3 regions of the Paenibacillus sp. FSL H7-0940 genome follow, and region 2 is predicted to be linked to each of the others. Evidence: riboswitches for the same ligand, from Rfam matches in the RefSeq annotation. Region 2 holds a riboswitch; each other region holds the start of a gene.
The links. A riboswitch is a leader RNA that binds a small molecule or an ion and turns the genes downstream of it on or off. The one in region 2 is predicted to bind S-adenosylmethionine.
Positions count from the first base shown of each region.

Region 1 (10,425 bases), 2.9 Mb from region 2:
CTTAGTGATTCATCCTCCATCGGAGGCGTCATCATGTCTGCACTTATTGCCCTCGGATTCATGCTTATCGTGATTATCCTTGGACGCAAAGCAACACCGCTACTAAACAAATTGCTTAAAATTCGATCGAATGAGCTATTCTCTCTAGTTGTATTTGGAGCCTTGTTCCTGGTAGCTGGTTTCTCTGAAACTATTCATGTTGCCGAAGCGATTGGTGCATTACTGGTTGGTCTGGTGCTTGCTGAAACAGAACACGCGAAACGGATTGAGCACTTGATTCTACCGTTCCGTGACTTCTTCGGAGCAATCTTCTTCTTCAGCTTTGGATTGTCCATTGATCCGTTGTCCTTGGGTGGCGATGCCGTATGGTTAGCTCTGATTGCAGTTGTTATTACATTGTTCGGTAACTTCCTGGCGGGTATGCTGGCTGGGCGCAGTGCAGGACTATCACCCAAAGCATCGGCGAATATTGGATTAACCATTGTGTCACGGGGTGAGTTTTCCATCATCTTGGCGAACATGGGTAAAGCCGGGGGACTGTTGCCAATGATTCAACCGTTTGCCGCGCTGTATGTCCTAATTCTGGCCATTCTGGGTCCTTTATTAACCAAAGAGTCCAAACATGTATTCCGTTTATTGGATAAAATATTCAAGTTCAAAGATCCTCGGAAAAAGAAAGAAGAACCAAAGGTGCTGCAGAAAGAAGGATAACACCTATGTCTGTACAGAACAGACATACTAACGTACTTCGCGGCTCTTACGCCGATCTTTCTGTGACTAACCCAGGGAGAATGGCTCGAAAGCCGCACTAAGGAGGATGACCTATGAAAGCACCTCTGATATCGGCTAATCCGGTGCCAAACACCGCCAAGACCAGGATATCGTCTACCCGCCGCTGGTTAAACCTGTTTCTCGTTATTGCGGGCGGAATTCTGGCCTCCGTGGGACTTGAATTGTTCTTACACCCCAATAAGATTATTATTGGAGGCATTACAGGCATTTCCTCACTCTTCGCCCACTGGACCGAAATGAGGATTGGTTTGTTCCTATTTTTATTCAATGTGCCGTTTATATTTCTGTCTTACAAGATTGTGCAGAAGAAATTTGTACTGGTTACTGTTCTAGGTCTGGTTGTCTTTTCGATCGGTGCCATTGTGCTTCATCCCATGCCGCCACTTGTAGAGCATCCGCTGGCTGCCGCCATGTTTGGCGGATTATGCCTCGGACTCGGAATTGGACTCGTCGTGCGGTATGGCGGGACACTGGATACGCTGGAAATCGGTGATCCGTCTTCCCGCCCACCTGAACGTGTGTTTAGCGGAAAACGGATGCTTATCGAAAAAATAATCATGCTGCTTAACTTGTTGATACTGACAGCCGCTGGTGTTGTCTTTGGCTGGGACCAAGCGATGTATTCCGTAATCGCCTACCTTATTGCTTATGAAATGGTGTACATTGCGTTCAGGGGCTTCTCTTCCAAACGCAAAGTATGCATTTTGACTACACAAAGCTCTCAAGTTGAAAAAGCTGTACGCAAACGGCTACGCCGTGAACCTGGAATTCTGGAAGCCACTTCTGACTCAACACAACTCGCGATGGCGGAAGGATGGATCAGGCAAATCCCGGGTGCACTTTATTATGAGGTACATGTGCTGGAGATGATCTGGTTGAAGTCCATTGTGCGTCACATTGATCCACATGCGGGTATTGTAACGAATCCGGAAAAATAAAAAAACGCTCTCTTCCCCTATGGATGGACAGTATTGTCCACCAAGGTCAGAGAGCGTTTTTTTCTGTTATTATAATTAATTGATATTATAGTTCAACGATAGCTTTGACTACATGTGAATCTGGCAAAAGCCATTGATCTATTGCAGTAGGTAACTCATCAAATTCCACGCGGTGTGTGATATACCCATCCATGCTTAATTTCTTTTGACGCAAGGTCGACAGGACTTGTTCAAAATCTTCACGGGTTGCGTTTCGACTGCCCAGGATACTCATCTCCCGCTTGTGAAATTCGGGGTCATGAAAAGTAATATCCGCTTTCACCAGTCCTACAAAAATGAGTTGACCACTATGCGCCACATATTGTATAGCCTCATTCATGGAATTCACGTTACCTGTTGCATCGAAGACAGCTGTAGCATAGTCGCCTCCCGTAATTTCAGCCACTTGTTGTACAGCATGTTCATTGGCCTGTACCAGGTCATCCGCTCCAGCCCAAGTCCGGCTAAGCTCCAGCCTGTCCAGATTACGATCAACGGCAATAACACGCGCCCCCGCCTGTTTGGCAAATGCCATCACACCCAATCCAATGGGGCCAGCTCCAATCACAACTACATGCTCACCAGGTTTAATTCCTGCTCTTCTGACGGCATGGGCTCCAATGCTTAATGGTTCTACCATTGCCGTCTCATCCAGCGTCAAACCTTCTGCTGAGAGCAGATGTGAGACAGGCACGCTGATTTTTTCTCTCATGCCTCCGTCTACGTGCACACCCATGACTTGCATGGACGCACAACAATTGGTTTTTCCACTGCGACATGCAATACAGTGACCGCAGTGCAGATACGGAATAATACTTACCTGATCCCCAGGCTGTAATCCTGCGTCGTTCGAACCGATTTCTTCAATAACAGCCGCCAGTTCATGACCCAGAACACGAGGATAGGTAAAGAATGGCTGGTTGCCTTTGTACGCATGCAGATCCGTTCCACAGATCCCAATCCGCCGAATGACAACCAGCGCCTCTCCTTCTGCTCGTTCCGGTTGAGGCAGGTCCTGGAGCTTCAATTGATCTATTTCTTCACACACAATGGCTCTCATCAATGTTCCCCCTTGGATGCTTCTGCTGTCGTGTTGCTTGGCTTCGTATTATATTCAGGTCGTCCGCTTGACCAAGTCTCGTTATGCAATGGAGCCAGAATGCGCAGCACTTCATCCAGCAGGCTCTGATCGATCGGTTCTTCAATCCAAGCAGCGTTATTAACAATATTGTGATGATTGGCACTGCTCACCAGTGTTGTCGGAATTCGTTCATTCGACGTGGAGAATTGCACGGCCAACTTGGCAATGTCACTGCCTTGTTCTGCACAGAAGCGGGCAGCCTTCAGGCAGAGCTCTTTCACCCGATCATCTGCCGGATGCCAGGCAGGAGCCCCTCGGGTACTCAACAAGCCCATAGAAAGAGGCGAAGCATTGACGAGACCAATTTCTTTTTTTTCCAACAGGGGCAATAACGATAATAATGAGGTATCATTCAATGAATAATGACAATACGAGATGATCGCATCCGCATCGATCTGTGGCAGAACCTTCTCAAACAATGGTAAGGGCAATCCACAAATGCCCGCATGTCGTATAACTCCCTGCTCTTTCAGACGCAGCAACGTTGGAAAGGCTTCTTCTACGATGATCTCTGCTGGCACAAATTCAATATCATGCAGGAACAGAATGTCGATATAGTCTGTATGCAGTCGATCCAGGCTCTCTTGCACGCTATCCAGAATCCGCTGACGTGAAAAATCAAACTCATTTTCCCCATACCGTCCGGCTTTGGTTGATAACATATATGAACTACGCGGCAAGCTGCGGATAGCTTCACCCAACACGGTCTCCGCTTTTGTCAGCCCGTAGTAAGGCGAAACGTCTATGTAATTCATCCCCGCATCTACGGCCGCATGTACAGTGCGAATCCCTTCGTCCCGGTCAATGTCACGAAATACAGAACCGAGTGAGGATGCTCCAAAACTCAATACAGGTACGTCCAGTTCCGTCTTGCCAAGTATTCTTCTCTTCATCGGTTTACCCCTTCCAGCGTGTCTGACTACACAAGTTCCCTTTCATTGTAACAGTTCAATTTCAATATAAAATATCGCCAATTGCGTAACATGTACTGTTTGATGACCTCGAACCGCAGAAAGAAATCAAAAAACCCGCCGTCTCTCCAAACGGAGTAGTCAGCGGGCTTGGCTTCATAAATACTTATCTAACGATCAAAGTTTATAAAGAGTAGTATTGAATTAATTAGAATTAGTTCTGCATTACGAAATCTTCATGTACGGCATTTTCTTCGTCGAACATGCGCACAATCTCGTATCGGGTGTTACGTTGTGCCGGAATATAACCGGACTCTCGAATCAAACGCAGAATGGATTCAATGTTAACTTTGTAAGTTGCACCAGCAGCAGATACAACGTTCTCTTCGATCATCGTGCTACCGAAGTCATTACAACCAAATTCAAGCGACTTCTTACCGATCTCAGGACCCATGGTTACCCAAGAGGATTGAATGTTCTTGATATTATCCAGCACCAGTCGGCTGATGGCTACAGTCTTCAAGTACTCTTCCGGAGTCTGACGCTCCAGCTTAAGGTTGGTATTGTCTGGCTGGAAAGTCCAAGGAATAAACGCCAGGAAACCTTCGGAGTCATACTTGTTCGCAATACATTCGTCCTGAGCTTCACGTACACGGAGCAAGTGTAATGCACGCTCTTCCATCGATTCACCAAGTCCGATAACCATCGTTGCCGTGGTGTTCATACCGATGCGGTGTGCAGTTTGCATAACGTCCATCCAATCCCGCCATGAACCTTTCAAACGGCTGATCTTCCGACGTGTGCGGTCATCCAGAATTTCGGCACCGCCACCAGGCAAGGAATCCAGTCCAGCTTCGTGAATAGCACGAACAACCTCTTCCAATGTAAGGCCATCGGATACTTCAACCATTTTCATAATCTCCGCTGGGGAGAAAGAGTGCATCGTGATGTTTGGGAAACGCTCTTTGATGGCTTTCAACAGGTCTGTATAATAGTTGAAAGGCAAGTTTGGATTCGTTCCACCTTGCATCAAAATCTCGGTACCATTCACATCTTCCGTTTCCTGAATCTTCTGGAAAATAACTTCGTCCGGGAGCACATAACCTTCATCCGAACCAGGTCTGCGGTAGAAAGCACAAAAACGGCAGTACACATCACACACGTTTGTGTAGTTGACGTTACGCCCAATTACAAATGTTCTGTATGGTTCAGGGTGCATGCGTTTCATAATGACATTAGCAGCTGCCCCGATTTTGTCCACTTCATTGGATTCAAATAACTGAATCGTGTCTTCCAAGTCCAAACGTTCGCCCCGAAGGGCTTTATCTAAGATACGGTCTACCGTACTCATCGTAAAAAAGCCTCCCTCATGAAGAGAAATTATATAACGATCCGTCCCAACTTGTTCAAGAGAAGCAAGTTCTGGTGGCAACATCGTATTTCTGTACTCCACATATCGTAACACAGGTTACATGTGAAAAAAAGCACCTTATGTACAGGTGCTTTAAAAATAAGTAAAAATTTTTACATATGGAAAAGAATTAGTTCGAACTTAAGTGATACGCATCGGCGGATTCGGGCATCCATTTTTGTTAGGATTCCTGAAGTGCTTGTTCCAAATCTACAATCAGATCTTCGATGTCTTCCAGACCCACCGAGAAACGCAGCAACCCATCTGTAATGCCTCGGTCACGGCGAACCTCAGCCGGCATTGCCGCATGAGACATCATCGCTGGGTAAGACAGAATGCTCTCCACAGCTCCCAAGCTTACAGCGACAATGGGTAGCTTCACCCGGTTAAGAACTGCTTTTGCGCGATCGCCTGAACCAACGTCAAACGAAACGACAGCTCCATACCCCGTTGACTGGCGCTCATGTGCCTCACGGCCCGGATGATCCTCCAGTCCAGGATAAAAGACAGCGGTAATATCACTGCGCTCATTAAGCCAAGCCGCCAGTTTGGCTGTGCTCTGTTCGCTGTGAGCCATGCGAGCTCCCAAGGTTTTCATGCCGCGCATCAGAAGCCAGGATTCTTGAGCCCCAAGTACAGTTCCGAGTCCATTTTGCAACTGTTTCAGTTGTACGCCAAGTGATTCCGTGCGAGCAACGGCTAACCCTGCCAGTACATCACTGTGACCTCCGAGAAACTTCGTAGCACTATGTACGACGATATCCACACCAAGCTCAATTGGACGCTGATAGTAAGGTGTCATAAAAGTGTTATCCAGAATCGTGATCAGGTCATGTTCCTTCGACCAGTCAGTCACAGCAGCGATATCCGTGATTCGCAGTGTCGGGTTGGACGGTGTTTCCATATAAACTGCCTTGGTGTTCGGCTTGAGCGCCGCTTTTACTTCATCTATATTGGTCATGTCTACAAAGGTCGTCTCGATCTGCATACGGCTCAATATGGAAGTAAGCAAACGATACGTACCTCCATATACATCTTCCGTTACAATCATGTGATCCCCTGCGGAGAACATCATGAACACGCTGGATATCGCGGCCATTCCCGATGAATAGGCGAATCCTCGTGCACCGCCCTCCAGCAGTGTGATGTAATCTTCCAAAGCCTGACGTGTCGGATTACCCGAACGACTGTAATCATGTTGAGGCGGATTGAAGATATCAAAATGATGGAATGTTGATGCTTGGTAGATCGGTACACTGGACGCTCCAGTCGTTTTGTCAATCTCATCTCCAAAATGGAGCAATTTGGTATCAAATTTTAACTCGGATTTGGGCTTGTTGTTGGACTCACTCATGAGTGCACGCCTCCTTCCACTTCCTGTTGTGCAACTGTCAGAGCATTGCCGAGATCTGCAATCAGATCATCTGCATGTTCAATGCCTACGGAGAACCGGAGCAAACGGTCATCCACACCTACGGCTTCACGAATTTCAAGCGGAATATCCGCATGAGTCTGTACTGCGGGATAAGTCATGAGTGATTCAACTCCGCCGAGACTTTCGGCAAAAGCAATGAGTTGGATATGACGCAGCAACGGTTCAACATAACGTGCATCCTTCACTTTGAAAGAGAAGATACCTGTATTACCCGTGGATTGTTTGTTCTGTATCTCATACCCCGGGTGATCGGATAGACCTGGATGATACACTTCAACCACCGCTGGGTGCTCAAGCAAGTATTTGGCAATAGTAAGTGCATTGTGCTCATGACGCTCCATGCGAAGAGCCAGCGTTTTCATACCTTTCATCAACTGGTAGGAGTCACTTGGAGATAATACCGCTCCAATGGAATTATGCAGGAACGCCATCTCAGCAGATAATGCCTCACCCTTGGTAATAATTAGTCCGGCGAGCACATCATTATGTCCACCCAGATATTTGGTAGCGCTATGAATGATGATATCGGCACCCAGTTCAATCGGACGTTGGAAAAATGGAGTCAGCAACGTGTTGTCAACAATGGTCAACAGGTTGTAACTTTTCGCCCAGGAAGCGACAGCTTCCACATCTGTGATCATCATCAACGGATTGGTTGGTGTCTCAATAAATACAGCTTTGGTATTCGGCTGACGAACATTTTCCAGTGCTGCAATGTCATTTGTATCCACATAACTTGCGGTTACACCGAAACGGGACAAGATGCGTTCAAGCAGACGATAGGTTCCGCCGTATAGATCCAGCGATACAATCAGATGATCCCCTTGACCGAACATGGCAAAGATGGTTTGTAGCGCGGCCATACCTGAGCTACAGGCAAATCCTGCATCACCGGACTCCAGCGCTGCGGCCGCCTCTTCCAACACTTTGCGAGTTGGGTTGGTCGTACGAATATAATCAAACCCCGTGCTTTGTCCAAGCTTCGGGTGGCGAAACGCAGTGGATTGATAGATCGGAAAGTTAATGGCGCCTGTAACCGGTTCATTGATGGACCCAATTTGTGCTAAGCGGCTTTCGATTTTCAACTTGTTGTTGTCTTCCATTGCTGCATCCTCCTGTAATCTCGATTAGATTTGCGGGCCAATATCGTAAGGTGTTTCTTGATACACATAGTAATTGAGCCAGTTAGAGAATAATAAGTTGGCATGAGCGCGCCAAGTAGCTGGTGGCACACGGGAAGGATCGTCATTCGGATAATAATGTCTAGGCAATGCGATATCCAACCCTTTAGCTGTATCCCGGTCATACTCCCACTTTAATGAGAACGGGTCATACTCGGCATGTCCTGTGGCAAAAATCTGTTTGCCGTCTCTGGTAGCAACCAGGAAGATCCCCGCTTCCTCAGATTCAGCCAAAATCTCTAATTTCTCATTCTTTTCAATATCTTCGCGTCTCACTTCCGTATGACGGGAATGTGGAACGTTGAATACTTCATCGAATCCACGCAACAACGGAACATGTGGTTTGTTGATGGTATGTGGGAAAACGCCAAAACACTTTTCATCAAGTGCAACCTTGGGTACGTCAAAATGATGGTACAAACCTGCCTGGGAAGCCCAACATATGTGGAGGGTTGAAGTCACATTGGTTTTAGTCCATTCGAAGATCTCCTGGATTTCATTCCAATAGTTCACGTCTTCGAAATCCATCTGTTCCACAGGGGCGCCCGTAATGATCATTCCATCGAAACGACGGTGTTCAATCTCATCAAAGGTTTTATAGAACAGATCCAAATACTCCTGAGACGTATTCTTCGACGTATGGGATTTGGGATGTACGAGAACGACATCCACCTGAATAGGCGTGTTTCCCACCAGACGAAGCAATTGTGTTTCGGTCGTTTCCTTTGTGGGCATCAGGTTTAATATAGCGATACGGAGTGGACGAATATCCTGCTGATATGCAGAAGTTTCATCCATGACGAAGATATTCTCTCCTTCAAGTACTTCTTTTGCTGGTAGCGTATCGGGTATTTTGATTGGCATAGTAAGTCTAACTCCTCCTTGTGCATAGATAGATGCAGCCACCCCTGGCTTGATGTCTTCACATCAATACAGTTATAGACTGCCTTGAGCTTGTAAAAACATTGAATTGCTCTTTCATCCAACGTTACAAACAACCTCAAGTTCCTTAGCGAAAATCACTGCTGAGAAGTCGGGGCATATGACAAAGACCTTCCTCGGATTTCGAGAAAGGTCATATGTAAAATAGATATGCGCCTCTCTCATCTCTCAGTTACAACAGTGCCACCTGACACTTAGTCGCTGCAAGAATTAGCACCGTGCGGTATACCGCCGGTTGCCGGGTTTCATCGGGCCAGTCCCTCCACCTACTCTTGATAAGATTTCGCTGTATTAGATTGTAATTAAATATGGTTCACCGTCTACTTTATTACATTAATGCCCTCACGTCAAGATGCAGTTCGATGTCTGCTTCCCAGATCGGAACCGTTCATCATCCGTTGTCATACACTGCCTCAGGGCGCGAAATAGACACATTTTTGCGCTTGAAAGCACCTTGTACCAGCGGTATACTAAACAAGGTGTTATAAACCCTTATGTGAGAGGTGACATATTAAATGGATGGCGACCCGAGGCCTGACTGGCAGCCGAATTCCGACAAACTGCATAGAGAACTGACATCAGCATGCCGGCAGCGGGACGTGACTTCCGTTTGATTATATAGTGAACGCAGCCCTGATCTCCAGGCTCCGCTGCCGACCGGCTGATTTGTTCTTTTTGCGCCCATAATGATAATATCCGCCAAGTTGGCGGGTGCAGAAGGAGTAGATTAACGATGAAAATCCGGTTGGTAAACAACGGTGTATTTATTCCGGTGGACGACATTCAGCAGGCGCTGACTCCACCAGCGGAAGGATTTTACTGGATTGATGCAGACGTAGACGATTTGGCGGTACTTCAGCCGCTGTTCTTGATGCATGATCTGGCTGTAGAAGACTGTCTTAGTGACGAAGAACAACGTCCGAAGATTGAAATTTATGAGAACCATTATTTTATTGTGATTAATAGCATCCGTTTTGATGATGAAGAGATATTTCTACGTGCGGTCAACTTATTCCTTGGCAGACATTTCATTATTAGTGTTACCAAGCACAAGATCAGCGAATTGCGCACACTGAAACCGATCCTGTGGGAACAGGAAATCAGTACACCGGATCGTCTGCTGTATTTGCTGGTTGACTTGATTGTTGATAATTATTTCACCGTAGGTGACCGAATTGAAGCACGAATCGAGAAGCTTGAGGAAGACATTCTGATGCACACCAAAAAGTCACATTTGAGTGAAATTATCGGGCTGCGCAGTGAGATTCTGTGGCTGAAGAAAGTGCTCGGACCTCAGAAAGAGGTCATTAATACACTCAACAAAAAAGATCTGCGTCTCATCGATGATCAACTGCAAAAGTATTTCAGTGACATCTATGAGAATGCCGTAAAAATATCTGAAACCTTTGAGACATATCGCGACCTGATGGGCAACTTGCGAGAAGCCTACCAATCCAGTATTGCGAACCGGGCGAATGAGATCATGCGTGTATTTACCGCCATTACCACGGTCTTCATGCCGCTGACGGTCATTACCGGTATATACGGCATGAACTTTACGAATATGCCAGAGCTTAACTGGAAATACAGTTATTTTGTTGTGATTGGCCTGATGGTTACCCTGGGCCTGAGCAT
Region 1 is NZ_CP150280.1:3,693,216-3,703,640, forward strand. It holds gene MHB71_RS16175 (cation:proton antiporter) at 1-711, shown strand, start outside; gene MHB71_RS16180 (YitT family protein) at 825-1,730, shown strand; gene MHB71_RS16185 (zinc-binding alcohol dehydrogenase family protein) at 1,816-2,829, opposite strand; gene MHB71_RS16190 (aldo/keto reductase) at 2,829-3,803, opposite strand; gene mqnC (cyclic dehypoxanthinyl futalosine synthase) at 4,036-5,172, opposite strand; gene MHB71_RS16200 (aminotransferase class I/II-fold pyridoxal phosphate-dependent enzyme) at 5,414-6,586, opposite strand; gene MHB71_RS16205 (PLP-dependent transferase) at 6,583-7,770, opposite strand; gene metA (homoserine O-succinyltransferase) at 7,795-8,712, opposite strand; SAM riboswitch class I at 8,949-9,072, opposite strand; gene corA (magnesium/cobalt transporter CorA) at 9,524-10,425, shown strand, end outside.
Region 1: linked by a shared signal. The riboswitch ahead of metA (homoserine O-succinyltransferase) and the one ahead of mmuP (S-methylmethionine permease) in region 2 are both predicted to bind S-adenosylmethionine.

Region 2 (10,425 bases):
TCCATGCACCACTTCCGGTGAAGAACAGGCGTGCATGGGTGCTGACACTGTTCTTCGGATTGATGGCCGCGATCTTCTATTCATTAACCGCCTGGCTTGCGCCAGCCATTCAGAGCCATGGATATAGCCAAGAGACTGCTGGCAACATTCAAACGTTATTTACATTGATATCACTGCCCTCAACGTTATTCATTCCCATGCTTGTACATCGGTACCAAAAACGTGTCTTCTGGCTTGTTGGATGTGCGATGTTGGAGTTAATAGGTGTCCTGATGCTGAATCTCTCTGTCAGTCCGTGGCTCGCTGCGATTCCGCTCGGGATTGGTGCAGGTGGATTGTTCCCGATTGCACTTATGTTGCCGATTGATGAGACAAACAATGCTCAGGAAGCGAGTAGCTGGTCGGCTATGACTCAATCTGGTGGCTACATTCTTGGAGCACTTGGGCCGCTGGCGATTGGTTGGCTCCGCGATCTAACAGGCAGCTTTGTGCAAGCATTTTATGGTTTGGCTATCATCATCGTGTTGCAGATTATCGTTCAATTGGCTATTGGTAATAAAAAAAGTTTAAAAGTTAGCCAGGAGCAGAGCTAAAAGGCATGTAAAGTAAAATGGATATAGAAATATGATGATCTTTATACATGATCTAATAAGTCCAGGTAGTACTGCCTTAATGCTTTCTGTAAGATGACGGGCTCCATAATCTTAATCGATTTACCATAGCCCGCAAGATATCTCACTATGAAATTAAGCTCGTGAGGTTCATACGAACCGACAAGATACATGTGTCCCCTCTTCTCGCTGATCTGCATAGATGGGAAATGTTCTTGCTGGAACAGCTCAATCCCGGCTTCATCAATCAGACAATTGAATGGAATTGCTTGTTCCGATGGTTTCCATAGAGATTGGGCATCCTGTGAATAGAGTTCCTTTACATGAGTTAAAGGTTCAATCTCCGTTGTTTCGGCTGAAATGATGCGGTCGCAGCGGAATACACGATAAGCTTGTTTATGCAGATCATAGGCCTGACAATACCAATAACCTTTCCTGGCATAGAGCGCGATGGGTTGAATGGTGCGGATATTGGTGTTTGTAGAAGATGGCCTTTGATCAGAGGATCTACGCTGATTAGCGTACGTAATCTGGATCACTATATTCTGCACAGCAGCCATCAACAGAAACTCCAAATGTGCACTGTCGCGGATCTGCTCGGTATGTTGGAAGTAAACCCGGTGTTGGATGTTCTCAATATCCTGTCGTTGCTTGTCGGATAACGCGCTCATAAATTTCTCGTGAATGGTACGGAAAGAGACTTGAAAGGGTAAGCTGGAGAAGCTGCGGAGAGCCTGCATCGCAAAATAAAGGGCATGAAGCTCCCCCGTATTAAACGAAATGGGAGGCAGCTGCATCTGTTGCAGCAGTCGATATCCGCCGTAGCGTCCATATTCGACATAGATGGGCGCACCTAACTCTTCCAATGAAGCGATGTCTCTTAACGCGGTTCGTTTGGAGATCTGGAACTCCTCCATGAGATCTTGCAGGGTGAACTGTTGTTTTTGGTTAATAAAGCGCAGCATCTGGTTCATACGTTCTGATTTTTTCATATCAAACCCTCTTAATGGTGCCATAGATTGGCACCTTTCGTTGTTATAGTGATAAGTGTAATCCAATAGGAACAAGGAGGCAATATAATGAATTTTGAAGTGATACCATTTTTGTCGATGAACGGGGATGCGGCGGCAGCCATTGCTTTTTATGAAGAGTTTCTGGGCGCCAAGGTGATATTCAAGAAAAGTTATAAAGAGATGAAGGAAATGAACCCGGGTTTCGAGTACCCTGCCGGTCAAGATGAGTATATTACACATTCGGTGCTGGAGATTGGGGTTAACAAAGTCATGATTGCGGAAGAAGCAATGGACACGGAGAGAGCATGGCAGCTGGGGAACAGCACGTCACTATGTATTCAATCCAAGGATAAAGATACCATCGATCAACTGTATCATTCTCTGATGCAACATGAGGGCGTGAAGATACTGGTACCGTATGAACAAAATGAATTCAGCCCAGGATACGGTATTGTAAGGGACCCATTTGGCATTGCGATTCAGCTGTGTGTCACTGTGCACGATTTTTAAAATGAGTTCAGGCCCCCGGTTAAGCACTCGGTATGTAAACCTGTAACTAACTTAAAAACATTAAAAAAAGAAGAGCCATGGATATCATGCGCTCTTCTTTTTTCGGTTTCTATACACAGGTCGTTCGAGCAACCAATGTTAAAGCGGACCCCTTTTCGTGTAAATCATATAGGTACGGATGTCGCTGTGTAAAAGCAAGTTCAATGGATAAAGGAAAGAAGGGATAACATGATTACGAGAGGAATTGACCATATTGGAATAACTGTACCGGACATGGAGCAGGCGACACTATTTCTACAACAGGCGTTTGGAGCTCAACTTGCCTATGACCATATAACGCCGGATGATCCCCCACAGGAAGGACCCGAGGCAGAGCGTAAATTAGGACTGCGTTCAGGAGCAAAGGTTATTCATATTCGGATGTTATCGCTAGGGGAGAGCGCCAGTATAGAGTTATTTCAGTACGCGAATACAGCGCAATCGGAGCCAGTTAGGGCATCAGATTACGGATTGCAGCATATGGCGTTGTATGTGGACGATATGCAAGAAGCTGCACGACACTTCAAGGAAGCGGGCGGGGTGTTGCTAACAGAGCCTGGGGCATTGACCGGTCATATTGAAGGTGGAGAAGGCAATCAGTTTGTGTATGGAAGAGCACCTTGGGGGATGCTGATCGAGCTGATCTCCTATCCTGCGGGCATTCAGTATCCGAATCACAGTGAAACGAAGCGCTGGACACCACGAAAGAAATAATGAAGATGAGACTGGATAAGAAACAGGACGATGCATGATAAATCGTTCTGTTTTTCTTGTATATAGGGGTTAAACGGTTATTAAAAAACAGAAATTATGTTACAAATACGTTACAAATACAGAAGTGTATACCTCTTTGCCTTATGTTACGATACGTACTAGTAGATACAGAGATATTTTACGGATAAGATAAGTTATAACGTCTCTTTTCTGGACGATGAATATGCTCCGAAAGTATGTTGATGGAACCCTTTTATCCAGGATATTGGAGAAGCATTGAAACGAAGGAACAACTATATATTTTGACTTCACAGGGTTGCAATAAAAATAAATAACAACAGGTGATCCAAAATGCTGCAAATCGGGTATCCATAGTAGAGCCATCTAGAACCTGATGGATACATATGTTGTTATGATTGTTTTTTGCTAGTTAAAGGCTGTCTATTATGGAATGAACTGTGGGGGTTATCAAGTGTCTATATTAGATATGGAAAAGAAAGATGTTGTCACCGATGCAATGGTCATCAAGGCGATGGAGAAAAGTCTTGCTATCATTCGATTTGATCTGGATCGCCGGGTAACCTACGTGAATGAAGTCTTTGCCCAGACGATGGGATATACGGTAGATGAGATGTACGGCATGAAGCATCAGCAACTGTGCTTCGGTCAATTTGCAAATACTCCGGAATATGATGCTTTTTGGAATAGCATATTTAATGGTGTCAGCTTCCAGGACAAGGTTGAACGCAAGGATGCAAAGGGGAATTCCGTATGGCTTGAGGCGACATATATGCCGGTGTACGATGAGACAAATCAGAAGATACTGGGTGTATCCAAAATCGCCACCAACATTACCAACCGTCAGAACAACATTTCGGTCGTAGTGAATGAGCTGAAAACGATGTCCCATGAACTGAATGGGCAGGCAGATGTAGGCATTGAACGGAGCCAGGAATTAATGTCCAGTATCTCCTATATCTCAGAGGTGTCAACTTCTAACCGTGCAACGTTGACCCATCTGCAGGAACAGGCCGGATCGATTCAGGGCGTGGTACGAACGATACGCGAGATTTCGTCTCAGACGCAACTGCTCGCGTTGAATGCTGCCATTGAGGCTGCACATGCAGGAGAATACGGACGAGGATTTGATATCGTGGCCAAGGAAGTTAAGAAACTATCCGCAATGGTGGAGAGTTCGATTAATGAGATTCGTGATAGTGTGACTGGAATAACCAAGGAGATTGGTAATATCACGGGTGGTACCAAAAAAGTAGAAGAATATGTGGAGCAGAGCCAGAAGCAGATTGAGATCGCATTGAATGATTTTACAGCAATTGCTGCTTCAGCTCACTTGTTGGATGCCAAAGCGGAGCATGTGACCAGAATCGTATAACAATATATAGTAATAGCGGTTCCTTGCACAGGAACCGTTTTTTTGTCGTTCAGCACTCAAAAAAACGGGAATTATTGTGATCAAACGGGGACACAATACTTGGGAATACCTGCAGCTATGTCATGCAGAGAAATGTTGGGGTGGGAACATGTGGTCAACAATTGTATCCTACGTGCCGGATTGGTCCATATGGATTCAGGCATTCTTGGTCTTCATCATTCCAATTGGTATTACATTGAGCATGCGCTGGATCAATGCTGCCATTAAGCGCGGAAGCTTCTCTCGTTCCAAGCCATCGTCCATATCCTCGAAGGATATCTCGCCAGCAGCCAAAGGGCAGGGTGAAGGGACCGAAACAGGCCACTATGCCAATATTAAATTAACCGAAAAGTACAGCATAAATCTGACGAGTGTGAAAGAAAGCTTTGGACTCAATGCAGACGTGCATATTCGAGAATTTATTATTAAGGGAACGAATACACGGGCTGCGGTCATCTATACCGAAGGCCTGGTAGATCAGGACTTAGTTGATGATCACTTGATTACACCGTTGATGTTCGAAGGTGTTCCTCTACTTAAGCAGGAGGGTTTTCTCCATCCAGACAACGCACACTTACTGTCGGCATATCTGCAAGATCAATTACTTCCTGTCAGTCTGGTTGAGGAGACGAAGTCCCTCCAAGAACTCGCAGTTGGTGTGTTGTTTGGGAAAAATGCACTGCTGGTTGATGGTTTGCCAGGTGCTTTATTAATTGGAGCTCATAAGATCAAAACAAGAGGTATGAATGAACCCTTGTCAGAGGGACTGCTTCGTGGGCCTCGTATTGGTTTTACAGAGCAATTAAGCGATAATACAGGCATTTTACGTCGTTATGGAAGTGATCAGAGCCTGTTTATTAAGAAGTATGAAGTGGGTTCACGGATCAAAAAAGATTTGGCGATAGCCTATATTCAGGATATTGCCGATCCAAATCTCGTTGCAGAAGTATGCAAGCGAATCGAAGAGATGGATATGGATTCAATGCTCGAATCAGGTTATGTGGAACAACTCATCGAAGATAATACGCTGAGTCCTTTTCAGCAGGTACTGAATACGGAAAGACCTGACCGAGTGATGGGTGCCCTTCTGGAAGGCCGAGTGGCAATTTTGTTGGATGGAACGCCATTTGTATTAATTGTACCGGTGACCTTTAGCATGTTGCTTCAGTCTCCAGAGGACTATTATGAACGCTGGATTCCTGGAACATTTTTGCGAGTGCTGCGTTTTATGGCCGCGATGCTGGCATTGCTTGCTCCTGCGCTCTATATCTCGTTTATCTCGTTCCATCCGGGTCTTATTCCAACCAAGCTGGTATTGACGATTATTGAAACGCGTACCGGAGTGCCATTCCCCTCAATTATTGAGGTACTCATCATGGAGCTTTCAATTGAAATCTTGAGGGAGGCCGGGATACGCTTGCCCAAACCGATTGCGCCAGCGATGGGTATCGTAGGAGGTCTGATTATTGGCCAAGCAGCGGTGCAAGCGGGAATAATAAGCCAATTTCTGGTCATTGTCGTTGCGGTAACAGCCATATCTTCCTTTACGATTCCTGTCTATAGTGCGGGATTAACGCTAAGGATTCTACGATTTGCCGCTATGTTCAGCGCAGCCGTACTTGGATTGTTTGGCGTGGTTATGTTCTTTCTGCTTGTGTGTACACATCTGGCACGACTCTCAAGCTTTGGCGTACCTTATGTTGCACCAGCCGTTCCTTATCACATGAATGAATGGAAGGATTTTGTTATCCGTGCTCCGCTAAACATGATGAGAATGCGTCCCAAGATGACTAATCCGATCGATGATGATCGGAAAAAATAAACGGAATTCCATCTACTGAAGGTCTGGAGGTGAACTAAAGTGAATGGCTCCCAAGGAAAGCTAACCACGACACAGGCCGTTGTAATTATTGTCAATTACATGCTTGGTGCCGGGATATTGACACTACCTCGAACGACCAGCAAAGCTGTCGGAACACCGGATGTCTGGATTTCCATTATCCTATCTGGATTCATTATCTTAGGCGTCGGAATTATTCTGGTTACGCTGTGTCGCAGATTCCCGGAGAAAACCGTCTTCCAGTTCACCCGTGAGATTACGGGCAGCTGGATTGCTTACATACTGGGATTGTCTATGATTATGTATTTCATAGTTATTGCCGCATTCGAAATCAGAGTTATGGCTGAAGTAACAGGGATGTATCTGCTCGAACGCACCCCCACCTGGGTGATTGTGATGGTCTTCATGTGGATCGGTGTATATATGATTTCAGGCGGGCTTGGCGTTATCGTACGCGTGTTTGAGATCATCCTTCCGATTACGATTATTATATTTGTGATTGAAATTTTGCTTAGTAATCAGCTATTCGAGATTGGCAATCTGAGACCCGTCCTCGGTGATGGGATTATGCCCGTTTTCCAAGGGTTGAAGCCTTCACTATTATCTTATACGGGCTATGAGGTGATGTTAATCATGACTGCCTATATGAAAAATCCGAAGAAGAGCAATAAAGCGATGACCTGGGGGATACTCATATCCACTATTATCTACTTGATCACGGTGGTGATGGTTATAGGCAGTTTATCGCTCGATGGCATCAAAACTCGAACCTGGCCAACGCTGGATTTGGTAAGAAGCTTCGAAATCCAGGGTCTGATATTCGAGCGTTTTGAATCCTTATTGCTGGTCATCTGGATTATGCAAATCTTTTCGACTACAGCAATTACACATTACTGCGCTTCGGTGGGTATTCGTGATTTGTTTCGTTCCAAAAAAATCAAAGGCATCATGTACGGCCTGCTGCCGTTCATTTATCTGACAGCAATGATACCCAAAACAGTGGATGATACCTTCGTACTAGGAGATATGCTAGGCAATGTGTCCGTATTTTTGTTTGGCATTTTACCTCTGGTACTACTGTTGTTAAGTCTGATTCGCAAAAAAGGAGGCAAGCATGCATGATTACATTCCGCATGTTGTTACGCTTAGCCACTGTATTATGCATTCTCTTAACGATATCCGGATGTTGGAGCAGTCGAGAGATAGAGGATCTAAGTGTCTACGTTGGTCTCGGGATCGATATCGGCAAAGAGACGGAATTTGAGGAGAACATCGCCAATCAGGGAGGAGGGTACTCCAAGCAGAACAATTTGACGGCCACGGTACAGATTGCTCCCGGTAATTCCAGCAGTCAAAAGAGCCAACAATCCGGTTCGCCTGCTTCTGGTAAAACGTCCTATTCCAATGAACAGCTTACCGGAGATTCCTTGCTGCAAATCTTTCGTCAGTTTGCACTGAGACGAGATCATCCGCTCATCGGACATCATCTGAAGGTTATCGTTGTGTCCAAGGATATCGCCAAAAAGTATGGTCTGGACCAGCTGCTGGATTTTGTCCTTCGGGATAACGATATTCGTCCTAACTGTCTGGTGTTGATTAGCCATCATCGCGCTGTTGATGTACTGACTTCAGATGATCCTTCCCGGATTCCAGCATTTTATCTTACAGGTATTACCGGTAATTCATACTTGTCCAATAAAATCCTGGACCCCGTTCTACTCTCCAAATTAGATGCACAAATGCAATCCGGTTCCAGCTTTTTGCTCCAGAATGTACTGAACTTCAATGGAGAGGACAAGTTCTCCGGTGCCAGTATCTTTGATGGGAAAACAACAAAATTCATCGGGGAACTCAGCCAAACGGATCTAGAAGGGCTATCTTGGCTCAGACCTAAAGAAAAAGGAGGTATCTTGAAGACATACAATAAAGAGGGGTTCACTGTTGTATATGAAATGAAGAAGAAAAAAACAACAATAATTCCAAAAGTGGTTGGCGATGATATTTCATTCCATGTGAAAACTGAATCCGAAGGCTGGTTGATGGAGGATTGGCGTGCTCCCGAGGAAGAGGAAAAAGGTGCGTATCTCAGTGAATTGGAAAAAGAATTTGCTGAACTTGCCAAACAACAGATTCGACAGTTGTTATACAAACTTCAGCATACCTATAAAGTAGATGTTGCGGATTTTCGGGATAGCTTGCGTATTAAAGAACCTAAAACATGGAAAAAAGTCAAAGACGATTGGGATAAAATTTTTAGCACCGTGCCGATCACCTATGAGGTAAAGACCACCATCACGAATCCGGGGTCTTCCACCGAATAGCGAGGTGTGCCATATATTATTTAATTGTTGACACATTCATGATAGATCGCTATATTAGTAAAAAATCATTTTCTTATCCAGAGAGGTGGAGGGACTGGCCCTTAGAAACCTCAGCAACAGATCTGAAGGATACTGTGCTAATTCCAGCGGGTGAAAGCCTGATAGATAGGAGCGTTTGTTTTTATTTGTCAGTAACGGCGCACTCTTTAGGCAGAGTGGGTCTTTTTTGTTTTTTCTGGATGAAGAAGTAGGGGAGCAGCAGGTATGGAGAACAACAACGACAAAGGGCATTTTCAGCGGAAAATGCAGGCACGGCATGTGGTCATGCTCTCTCTCGGAGGAGTCATTGGAACGGGATTATTCCTCAGCTCAGGTTACACGATTCAGCAGGCGGGACCACTGGGAACCATTCTGTCCTATCTGATTGGAGCCATCGTTGTATATCTGGTGATGCTCTGTCTTGGTGAACTGTCTGTTCATATGCCAGAGACGGGAGCATTTCATAGTTATGCAGCCAAATATATCGGACCGGCAACAGGTTACACGGTGGCTTGGTTATACTGGTTAACCTGGACTGTTGCGCTTGGCTCCGAATTCACAGCCGCCGGATTGCTTATGCAGCGCTGGTTCCCATCGGTAAACGTATGGATATGGAGCGCGGTTTTTGCACTGATGATCTTTCTGTTTAACGCTCTAACGGTGAAATTTTTTGCGGAATCCGAGTTCTGGTTCTCATCTGTAAAAGTAGTGACTATCGTAATCTTCATTATTATCGGTGGCGCAGCCATGTTTGGTATCATTCCCATGGCGGATTCTGAACCGGCTCCATTTCTATCGAATATTACCGCATCCGGGTGGTTCCCTCATGGGGCTACAGCGATATTGATGACCATGCTTGCTGTAAACTTTGCCTTCTCAGGCACCGAGTTAATCGGCATTGCCGCCGGTGAGACGGAGAACCCGGAAAAGACGATACCAAAGGCTATTCATACAACGCTGTGGCGTTTGGTTATTTTCTTCATCGGAACGATTATTATCTTGTCGGCCTTGCTGCCCATGTCGGATGCCAGTGTACTGGAAAGTCCGTTTGTAGCGGTAATGGAGCGGGTGGGTGTACCCTATGCAGCAGACATTATGAACTTTGTTATTCTGACGGCGATTCTCTCTGCTGCCAATTCAGGCCTGTATGCATCTTCACGTATGCTCTGGTCTCTGGCTGACAAAAGAACGATCTCTCCGTGGTTTGCCAAATTGACCAAAAGCGGAGTACCGCTGAATGCACTTCTGATTAGTATGGTGGGTGGTGCGCTGGCTTTGCTGTCCAGCATCATTGCGCCAGGTACCGTGTATATTACACTGGTTTCCATTTCAGGTCTGGCTGTCGTTGCAGTATGGATGAGTATCAGTGCCTCCCAATACATGTTCCGCAGACAATATATCCGGGAAGGACATGCGGTCAAAGATCTGGTCTACCGCACACCACTGTATCCGGTGGTACCAATTGTTTCATTTATATTATGCCTGGCTTCATGCATAGGTATTGCCTTTGACCCGACACAGCGAATTGCGCTGTATTGTGGGGTTCCGTTTATCGCAGTATGTTACGCTGCTTATTATCTGACAGAACGTGTGAATAAGAAAAGAGGACAAGTACATGACGCAAGCACAACAGACTAACCCCATAGAACAGATCCTTCGTGAACATCCGGTCATGATTCTGGATGGAGCGTTGGCTACGGAACTCGAACAGCATGGATGTGATCTCGATGATCCACTATGGTCTGCTCGTGTGTTGCTTGAGAATCCGGATGTTATTGTTCAGGTCCATGCAGATTATTTTCGAGCAGGAGCCGACTGTGCGATTACATCCAGTTATCAGGCGACGGTGGATGGTTTCCGTAAGAGAGGGATCGATGAACAGTCAGCACTGGAGCTGATCCGGAAG
Region 2 is NZ_CP150280.1:6,630,875-6,641,299, forward strand. It holds gene MHB71_RS29065 (MFS transporter) at 1-593, shown strand, start outside; gene MHB71_RS29070 (YafY family protein) at 635-1,603, opposite strand; gene MHB71_RS29075 (VOC family protein) at 1,691-2,134, shown strand; gene MHB71_RS29080 (VOC family protein) at 2,363-2,887, shown strand; gene MHB71_RS29085 (PAS domain-containing methyl-accepting chemotaxis protein) at 3,360-4,280, shown strand; gene MHB71_RS29090 (spore germination protein) at 4,429-6,141, shown strand; gene MHB71_RS29095 (spore germination protein) at 6,181-7,281, shown strand; gene MHB71_RS29100 (Ger(x)C family spore germination protein) at 7,278-8,480, shown strand; SAM riboswitch class I at 8,551-8,652, shown strand; gene mmuP (S-methylmethionine permease) at 8,745-10,157, shown strand; gene mmuM (homocysteine S-methyltransferase) at 10,135-10,425, shown strand, end outside.

Region 3 (10,425 bases), 300 kb from region 2:
ATCAGCCATGCAGTTCTCCCCGGTATTGCGATTGCTTTCCTGTGGAGCGGTTCCAGAGATTCATTGTGGATGCTGCTCGGCGCAACGGTGTTTGGACTACTGACGGTGTTCTTCATACAGAGTTTGCAGGCGGGTGGACTCTCGTCTGATGCCTCGATCGGAATTGTGTTTACAGCACTCTTCGCAGTAGGTGTCATTCTGATTAGTCTGAACGCCCAGCATATTGATCTGGATCTGGATTGTGTCTTGTTTGGTGAGATCGCTTATGTACAGTGGGATACGCTAACCCTTGGGGGTACGGATGTCGGTTCGAGGGCAGTTTGGATGCTGGGTATCACTTTGCTAGTCATCCTCGTCGTCATTGGGCTGTTCTACAAACAGTTCAAGCTATGTGCCTTCGATCCGGCGCTGGCTGCGGCCTGCGGCATTCCAGTAGTGCTGTTCCACTATCTGCTCATGGGACTCGTTTCGATGACGTCCGTGGCTTCATTTGAAAGTGTTGGTTCGATTCTCGTTGTGGGCATGCTGATTGTACCTGCGGCGACGGCTTACCTGCTCACAGATCGTCTGGGCAAAATGATACTGTATGCCGTCCTGATCGGAGCAGCATCCTCGGTTGGAGGTTATATCATGGCATATGCCCTGGATGCTTCCATCGCGGGCTGCATGGTAGCTGTTGCTGGAATTTTGTTTGTTCTTGCACTGCTGCTGTCACCGAAACATGGCATCGTATTCCGTTACGCTCGTCGCAAATTCGCGGCAAGGTAATGGAAGTTTAAGTAGATAACAGGTGAATAAACAAAATTTTAAGAAGCCGTCTGCATCGCAGGCGGTTTTTTGCTTATCTGGTCGTATTACTTTGACAAGGGCAACCGGACATAACATATGCAATATAAATTGATAATCTGGCGTCATCCTGCCGATTACGGGTTATTTTGTTGCATACAGATGATCTGTGGTAAAATGTCGTTAGCTGTGACGTCCGGAGCGTCCGTTGTTACGGGTGCCGGGCGATCTTGTTGTGAAAGAATTTTTAAAATTAGATAAAGAGAACCTTTAAGTTGAACTGGAGAACCATTGTGGAACGGAGAGGGCAGAAAACCTAGAGAAGGGAAATTTGTTTATGAATTTCCTTCTTGATGTTAGGTGTTATGAGCTCTAAATACAAAGGTGATGTAGTGAAGGGGACGGAATCGATCTGAAGAAGCGATAGCGTTCGCCTTTGTCTCCGAATTTCTAACCTTTAAGAAGAGAGAATCTAGAAAATTCGGAGACAACAGCGATCGGAAGACGATCCGTACACGTAACGATTACCTCGTATAATCTCAATACACTAAAGAAAAAGGTAATTCTAAAACAAAGATACTACGACTCGAAAGGTTTTCTGCCCGCGTAGTGCCTGAATGGATATCCATGAGTTCAACTTGGAGAGAGACAACTTAGGAGGAACTACTGTATGAGTGAACTGAAATACAAATTGCTTGCATTGGATATGGATGGAACATTACTTAACGATAATCATGAAATTACACAGGAGACCGCCAAGTGGATTCAAATTGCCATTCGTCGGGGTGTACATGTGTGCCTTTCCACAGGAAGAGCCGTATTCCACGCGATGCCTTATGCAGTCCAGCTTGGACTGGAGACACCGATGGTTACTGTTAATGGTAGTGAGGTCTGGAAAGCCCCGCATGACCTGCATATGCGTCATCTGATGGACCCGGCATTGATTCGCAGAATGCAGGAAATCGGTGAAAAATATAATAGCTGGTACTGGGCATACTCCGTGGAAGAACTGTTCAATCGTGACCGCTGGACGGACAACATTGAAGGTCTGGAATGGTTGAAATTCGGCTTCAATACGGAAGTGGATGAAGTGCGTCACCAGATCATGATGGAACTGCAACAAATGGGCGGTCTGCAAATGACCAACTCCTCACCCGTTAATATTGAGATCAACCCTGCCGGCGTATCCAAAGCCAGTGGTGTAGCCGAAGTCTGCAAGCTGCTGGGCATCGAGATGTCCGAAGTTGTTGCTGTTGGAGACAGTTTGAATGATCTGGCTGTCATTGAGGCCGTGGGTCTTGGTGTAGCGATGGGTAATGCGCAGGAGCAGGTGAAGGAAGCGGCTGATCTGATCGTAGCGAGTAACAATGAAGACGGCATCGTCGAAGTGATCCGTGAACATATTTTGAAGGGGGAGTAACCTTTGCTCGCAACCGTTGCCTGGATTTTAATTGTGCTGTTGTTTGCAGTGGGGATGGCTGGAACGGTATATCCCATACTGCCTGGTGCTGTAGCGATTTTCTTCGCGTTTCTGGTCTACGGCTGGTTCTTCAGTTTTGATCCGTTTGGTGTGTGGTTCTGGATCATTCAGATTCTGATTGTTGTTGTGTTGTTTGTGGCTGATTATGTCGTCAGTGCATGGGGCGTGAAGAAGTTCGGTGGCTCCAAGTTATCAACAACGCTGAGTACCATTGGTGTTATCATTGGCCCATTTGTCATTCCGGCATTTGGACTGGTGCTGGGACCATTTATCGGTGCATTTATCGGGGAACTGATCGGAGGGTCTTCACCTTCCAAAGCGTCGAAAGTTGGATTTGGTTCCGTTGTGGGGCTATTTACGAGTACTGTGATGAAAATTATTTTGCAAATCGTCATGATTGTTTTCTTTATTATCTGGGTGGTAAGATTCGCCTAAACGTTCAGGATTAGCTTCAACGGGATGCACGTCCGGTGTGGAGGAAAGAAGGGGAATTCGTTTGTCTAAGAAAGAAACATTCATTAGGGGTACGCTCATACTGGCGGCCGCTGCACTGATCGCAAGAGTACTCGGATTGGTTCAACGGGTGCCGCTGGAGCATATCCTCGGCGATATCGGTAACGCATCGTTTACCATCTCCAATACGGTATATTTAATGCTGTTAACTGTAGCAACGGCGGGCATACCGAGTACACTTAGTAAGATGGTATCGGAACGCTATGCGCTCGGACGCGCGAGTGAAGCCCAACAGATCTACCGTGCAGCCCTGATCTTTGCCGCTGTGGCCGGGGTAGTCATGTCTGCTTTGTTGTGGTTCGCGGCACCTTATTATGCTACGTATGTGTCCAAAGTACCGGAGTCGGTCAGCGCCATTCGCGCCTTGGCTCCAGCGTTACTACTTTTCCCGGCTATTGCGATGATGCGTGGATATTTCCAAGGACGCGGCAACATGACAGCGGGTGGTATTTCACAGATTGTTGAACAGTTCGCCCGTGTAGGTACAGCCATTATCGTGGCTTATGTCATGCTGCAATGGAATTATGATGACCAGACGATTGCTGCAGGTGCTTCATTTGGTGGGGTATTAGGAAGTGTGGGTGCCTTCGGTGTCATGCTGTACTTCACCTTGAAGCTACGTCGTAGCGACCGTGCGGCCCAATTGAATTACGAGCGTGCAGAGCAGTTGCCGATGCGAGGTATCTACAGTGATATCTTTAAGCTGTCTATTCCAATTGTGCTGTCTTCACTTGCGGTTCCAGCCATTAACTTCATCGATTCATCCCTTGTGGTACCACTGCTAAGTGGCCAGATCGGACTCGAAGAAGCGACTGGTGTACTTGCGATCCTGGGTGCGAAAGCCCAAAGTATTGCGGGTATTCCTCCGATTCTGGCTATCGCTTTGAGTCAATCATTGGTGCCTGTCATATCGGCAGCATTTGCCCGCAAGGATGAAGCGCATCTGAAAAGTCAGGTTACACTTGCCTTGCGCATTTCGATTCTGACTGGTATGCCGATTGTCATTGCACTTTGTGCGGCAGCGTATTCGGTCAACGGATTGCTGTTTACCAATCTGGATGGAACGCCGATCATTGCCTTGTTAACATTCGGTACCATTTTCCAGATTACGATGATGACCACCAACTCTATTTTACTAGGGGTAGGGAAACCGCGGATTACGATGATCAGTGTCGCAGCAGGTGTTGTGATCAAACTGATCGCAAGTCTGATTCTGGCGCCGATCTTCGGCATTTACGGCATCATTATTGCAACGGCCCTCTGCTTCTTGGTCATCACGTACCTGAATCTGCGGGTCCTTCGTAAAATCGTTGATTTCTCCATCATGGGAGATCGTTGGAAAGGATTTATCATTACAGTGTTGCTTGCAGCAGGTGTAGGATTTGCAACGAACTGGATTGGCAATACGATCTTTGGACTGTTCCTGCCAGCGCGTGTATCCTTCTTGCTTACCTGCCTTGTGGTTGGTTTGCTTGTTGTGGTGGTGTATCTGGTTCTCATGGTTGTGCTGCGTGTACTGCGCAAGGACGAGCTGGGCGGTTACCCCCGTATTCTGCAAAAAATTCTTCGTCCACTTATGCGTCTTCAACGTGGAGCTGGGCAAAGAGGTTAAACATGCAAGGAGCATCATCCATGCTCCAATATTTTGTGAAAATACGATACAAGCTCTGTCTGCTATTGAAGCGGACAGGGCTTTTTGTATAGTTAAGGAGAGTTGAGCGACTGAACTCGACATTAGCCCAGCAAGCGAGGATTAGCGGTACATCGGGTATCACATCATCCGTCTTTGCCTGCTCTATATGATTTTTAGCATTAGTGTGTGATGGCCTTGGCATCATGAGCCAGTGCTGTTTTCAGCATGCCATACCGGTGTTCGTGACTCATCTCAAACAGCCATGGCCGACGCGGTGCCGTCAGATAACCGAGACAATCCCGAGTCTGAAGCCAGTCCTGTCTGGTGATCGGTTCATAAGGCGTGTCCCCCCATACGGAGAGCAGTTCCGGACTATATAATCGTTGCCCTTCTGGAAGCCATTCTTCATCCATTAGCTCCTGAGCATAAAGTGTATGTTCCCCTGCCTCGTCTTCACGATTGGTAAACAGCCCAGGCCAATATTCAGCGCGCGAGCCACTATGGGGAACCAAGCGTGCGAACTCCAACACTTGTGTGTGTACTTGCTCCACGCCAAACAACAGGGCATATAGCCCTTTACCAAACATGATTCGCTCATCTAGTTTGCCAAAATGTTCAATGACGCGTCCTGCGAGTCCTGCTCCCTGTCCAAGAGGAAAGACGATATGATTCAGACCGGCCAGATTATGCAGATGGAATGCGGGTTTGGAAAGTACTTCTTTTTGAAAATAAGGATGTTGCACCACCCGGCTCTCGATATAGTTCTGCTCATTAATAATTAATGCCACACTTAGCAGTGAACTGCATCGTTCCAGCCAAAAGCGTTCCCAAAACGGCGTCATAAACGCCGATACGTGAAAGTGCGACAAGAGATGGAAACAGCTACGTCCGATCCGGCGACTGTTCATATACAGCAGAAGCTGTGGATATGCATCCTGGAAAATGAGTGCATTGCACCGCTCCAGCAGCCGATACATATGCTCGCGATCGCTTTGATTCTGTAGATTATGCATTAAGTCACTCTGAAGATCTGTCATGTGATATCCGCCGTTGCGAGAGACCATATGGGCCAGTAGTGCCCAATGCAGTTCGGGATATTGCTCATAACATTCCAGATAGGCTGCCGTGCGGGTGATATTACTCCGATTGTGCTCCTGAGTCAGTGTCTTAATCTCTTCCAGAATGATGCAATCTTCTTCACAGACGAGTGCGTTTTGAACCTGGTCCGTGCGTGTAAAAGATTTGTTGCTGGTAGGTAACAAGCGCTCCACCTCAGACTGTAAGGCAGCTGCCGTATCGGTATCCCACTCGATGTCACGCAATGGGTGACGAAGCTGTGCTGAAGCTTGCCATGCAGCCTGTTTGCCACGCCAGATTTCACGGGCAGCACCCGGAATGGAACGGACCATCTGCAGAAGGGACCCGTGATGTTGTTCGCTGGAAGAATCGGTTCTGGTGGAAGTCATGATGTGACATCCTTTCATGATGTTCTGGGTTTATTTTCACAGACCATGTGGTTATTCTAAGTATGCGCTGATTATTTGACTTCCACTCGCCAATTTGCTTCACTTAGGGTAAGACAAGGTACAGAAAGGGAGATGAACTGAATGGAACAGATTACTTCCAAACCGGCTTTTGATGTAGCCATCCAATCCCCACGTTTGACGATTGCCGTATTCAAGGCAGACTGGTGTGGTGACTGCAAATACATCGATCCGTTTATGCCTGAGGTTGAAGAGAAATATGCACGTGAACTGACCTTGGTTGAGGTCGACGTGGATCAGGTTGGAACCGTTAGTGAAGAGCAGAATATTCTTGGCATTCCAAGCTTTGTGGCGTATACAGATGGCCGCGAACTCGTACGGTATGTGAACAAGCTGCGCAAGTCGAGAGAAGAGATTGAGCAGTTCCTGGATCGCGCAGTTGAGGTGTACAACACGATTCATAAATGATAATAAAAGTATGACAGGTTCATGTTGTAAAAGGGTATAATAAAAAGAACGCCATTTCTCTTGAAATAGGGAAATGGCGTTTGTGTGTTCGACACGTTCTATGTAAGAAACGTTTCTGTACATATCCCAAATGACCTGTGGGTCATTATTTCACCAGACGTTAACATTTTGTCACAAAGCGCGACGTCAATGAACATTTTATCCGGTATAATGAATTTAGTTGTGAAATAAGTGTCAAAGTACCGAAACAAGCGGAGAATATTCTTCGCCATCTTAAACCAACAGCGGGTGAGAAAAAATTGAAACACTTAACTTTGTTTAAATGGTTAACCGTATTAACCTGTCTTGTCATGTTTCTGGCCACTTTTGGTGGAGGCATCGTAACCAAAACGGAATCAGGCCTTGGCTGTGGAACAGAATGGCCTTTATGTAACGGAAAACTCGTTCCCGCACATACTGTGGCTTCACTCATTGAATATTCCCATCGCGCTGTAAGTGCACTGGCTGGACTGTTGTCCATTGCCTCGTTTGTTGCTTTTCTGCGGTTTGGCAAGTCACGCCGTGACCTGCAATTGTTTTCTTTCTTAACTCTGGTATTTGTTATCGTCCAGGGAATCATGGGGGCTTTTGCCGTTGTCTTCTCCCAATCTTCAGCAGTCATGGCACTGCATTTTGGTTTTGCACTGATTGCTTTTGCGAGTTCTCTAATGATGGCGCTGGGCATAAGGCAGGAGGCCAAAGATGGCGGATTGGAGCGCCTGAATAAATACCCTCGGGTTAGCAAAAAATTCAGGAATCTGGTCTGGTTCTCCACCATTTACACATATCTCGTGGTATACACAGGTGCATTTGTGAGTCACACGGATTCTGCCGGTGGATGTTCTGGATTTCCGCTTTGTAACGGTCAGATTATTCCTGAGCTTTCGGGTGGGGTAGCGGTTGCTTTTGCTCACCGTGCAGCAGCTGCGTCGCTCGTGATTGTTATCGCAATCCTGGGTCATTTCGCTTACCGTAATCATCCGGACAACAAGGAAATGCGTACTCTGGGTGTGGTATCCGTTGTTCTTATTCTGATGCAAGTAGTCATTGGTATTTTCATGATGGTGACAATGAACCGTCCGGAAGTATACATGTTCGTAGCTCTTGCTCATATGCTGGATATCGCCATATTGTTCGGAGTCTTAACGTATATGAGTTTCCTGGTGTACAAGCTACATCGCCCGGCTAATCGTTTTTAAATATGAAAGTCCACCATCCAGTGATGTACATCATTGGACAGGTGGACTTTGTTTGATGTCAGAGGGATCAGGGCAACCTATGGCAAGCAGCAATTACACGGAATGGATGATGTGTTACGTTTACGGTGATGAATTCTTGTTGATTTGGAAAAGAGGAGGTTAGATATGCTGCGAACGTTGTTGGGGGAAAAGCCACGTATAAACGAAGGTAAATTGAAGGCAGCGATGGACGCAATGGCGCATACGCTTGAGCTATTTCAACGACAAATGCATGTGGACCATGATCCCACGCATGACTATCGGAAACTGTATGTGTGGACTCAGGGACTCATCTCCTCACTGGATGAACTGGAGCAAAGCTGTTTCGCTGCTGCTCATTTTCGTAAAAAGGTCGTTGCAGGATCAACGGATGATATGACGCCGACTGAAAAAGCCGAGTATGCTCGGTATGTGTATTTCTACAAAGATGGCTTTATCCGCTGCTTTGCCATTCTGGATAAAGTCGGCACGGTATTAAATGAAATATTCCAGTTGAATACTTCAAATACCAAAGCGCATTTTTCTTATTTTACTGTGTTAAGGCAGTTCGACTATGCGAGGGAACATCATGATCTTGCGTTGCTATTAATACAGATCAAGGACTCTTATCGTGAACCGATGAGCAAGCTGCGCAAACGACGTAATATGGAAATTCACTACATGAACTCAGAAATGCACGATGACCTGTGGCAGTTACATCAGACCTTGCAAGGTAAAGTGAAATTGGAGGATCTGAATCAGCATGTGCAGGAAATGCGTCAGGGCGTCGATATGGTCTGTGAAACGTTAACAGCCTCTTATAGTTATATCAATAAAATATGGAAAAGAAATAATTCCCTTTGACAAATCGGAATACTTGGAATATACTGAGTTTCAATCGAATGTTACACGGATATAATTGATATTTCAAAAGTTACGTTCACATTATAAAGCATAAACTACATGAACTTATAAAATCCTACAACAACATATTTCTTATCGAGAGCGGCGGAGGGACAGGCCCGATGAAGCCCGGCAACCGATTTGTAACGACATGATACATGTATCATTCGTTATAGATGTTAGGTGCTAATTCCTACAAAATGGTGCAAGACACGATTTTGGCAGATGAGAAGGTATATTCTTTCACGTGAAGAGCCCTCTTTGTATCTGCAAAGGGCTCTTTTTTTGTACTTTAAGGGGAGTTTTCCTTTAGATCGGGTAAAGATACATGTAGGTGGTTGGAAAGGGGCAAGTGCGATTGATTGAATTAAAAGGTTTAACGAAAACGTACGGCAAAGGAACAAAATCTACAACAGCGTTATCCGAGCTGAATTTGAGCATCCAAAAGGGTGAAATCTACGGTGTGATTGGCCATTCCGGAGCTGGAAAAAGCACATTGATTCGCTGCATTAATTTGCTGGAACGGCCTACGGAGGGTGAGGTATGGGTCGACGGAATCAACCTGACTGAACTGAGCAAAACCGAATTGCAGCAACAGAGACGTAAGATCGGGATGATTTTTCAACACTTTAATCTGTTATCTTCGGCAACGGTATATGACAATGTAGCTTTTCCACTAAAGCTTGTGAATACACCCAAGGAAGCCATTGATCGCAAAGTGAAGGAAATGCTTGCACTGGTTGGTCTGGAGCACCACAGCAGCAAATATCCGGCTCAATTATCGGGCGGCCAGAAACAACGTGTAGGGATTGCGAGAGCACTTGCAAGTGATCCAAATGTACTTCTCTGTGATGAGGCTACTTCGGCACTTGATCCGCAGACGACAAATTCAATCCTGAAGTTATTACTCGACATTAATGAAAAGTACAACCTAACGATTGTGCTGATCACACATGAGATGCATGTCATTCAGAACATCTGTGACAAGGTGGCTGTCATTCATCAAGGTGGCATTGTGGAACAAGGACCTGTAACAGACGTGTTCCTGAAGCCGCAGCATGCGATTACGCGGGACTTCATGATGCGTGACCATGAAGCTGGACTTGCTCTGGAAGAGACCGCTCTGGCAAATGCAGGCGTTGAATTGCAGGCAGGTGCTGCTTCCAAACTTGTGAAGATATCCTTTCTGGGTAACAAAACATATGAAGCGATTTTGTCCAGAACGGTACGCAAGACAGGCGTGGATTTTGCCATCCTGCAGGGAACAATCTCTACGATTAAACAGGTTCCTTATGGGCAGCTGACCGTTCGGTTCGAGGGTGATTCAAATGCGATTGATCGGACGATATCAGAATTAACCGCTGAGGGACTTGATGTGGAGGTGCTTCGTTAGATGGATTTTTCAACAGTTCGCTGGGAAGAGGTTGGTAAAGCTTCCATAGAGACACTGCAAATTTTGGGTGTATCAGGCTTGTTTACCGTTATCTTAGGTTTACCGCTCGGAGTACTGCTGTTCATGACAGCCCGATCTGCTTCGATGAAGTCACGGGCAGTGTACACTATACTATCCCTGATTGTGAATATTTTGCGCTCAGTCCCATTTATCATATTGATTGTTGCTCTTATTCCATTCACTCGTATACTCGTCGGTACAGCTACGGGGGTGCTCGGCGTTATACCTCCTTTGGTGATTTCAGCAGCTCCTTATTTTGCTCGTTTGGTGGAGACGACGTTGCGAGAAGTTGATCGTGGTGTCATTGAAGCGGCACAGTCGATGGGTGCATCGACCGGACAGATTGTAAGACGGGTGTTACTGCCTGAGGCACTGCCTGGACTGCTTGCTGGTATAACGATCACCATTGTTACGCTCGTCTCCTATACGGCGATGGCGGGCATGGTTGG
Region 3 is NZ_CP150280.1:6,926,472-6,936,896, forward strand. It holds gene MHB71_RS30475 (metal ABC transporter permease) at 1-768, shown strand, start outside; gene MHB71_RS30480 (Cof-type HAD-IIB family hydrolase) at 1,457-2,206, shown strand; gene MHB71_RS30485 (DUF456 domain-containing protein) at 2,261-2,701, shown strand; gene MHB71_RS30490 (polysaccharide biosynthesis protein) at 2,763-4,391, shown strand; gene MHB71_RS30495 (DUF2515 family protein) at 4,592-5,878, opposite strand; gene MHB71_RS30500 (thioredoxin family protein) at 6,020-6,364, shown strand; gene MHB71_RS30505 (heme A synthase) at 6,664-7,602, shown strand; gene MHB71_RS30510 (Cthe_2314 family HEPN domain-containing protein) at 7,768-8,484, shown strand; SAM riboswitch class I at 8,614-8,755, shown strand; gene MHB71_RS30515 (methionine ABC transporter ATP-binding protein) at 8,882-9,916, shown strand; gene MHB71_RS30520 (methionine ABC transporter permease) at 9,917-10,425, shown strand, end outside.
Region 3: linked by a shared signal. The riboswitch ahead of MHB71_RS30515 (methionine ABC transporter ATP-binding protein) and the one ahead of mmuP (S-methylmethionine permease) in region 2 are both predicted to bind S-adenosylmethionine.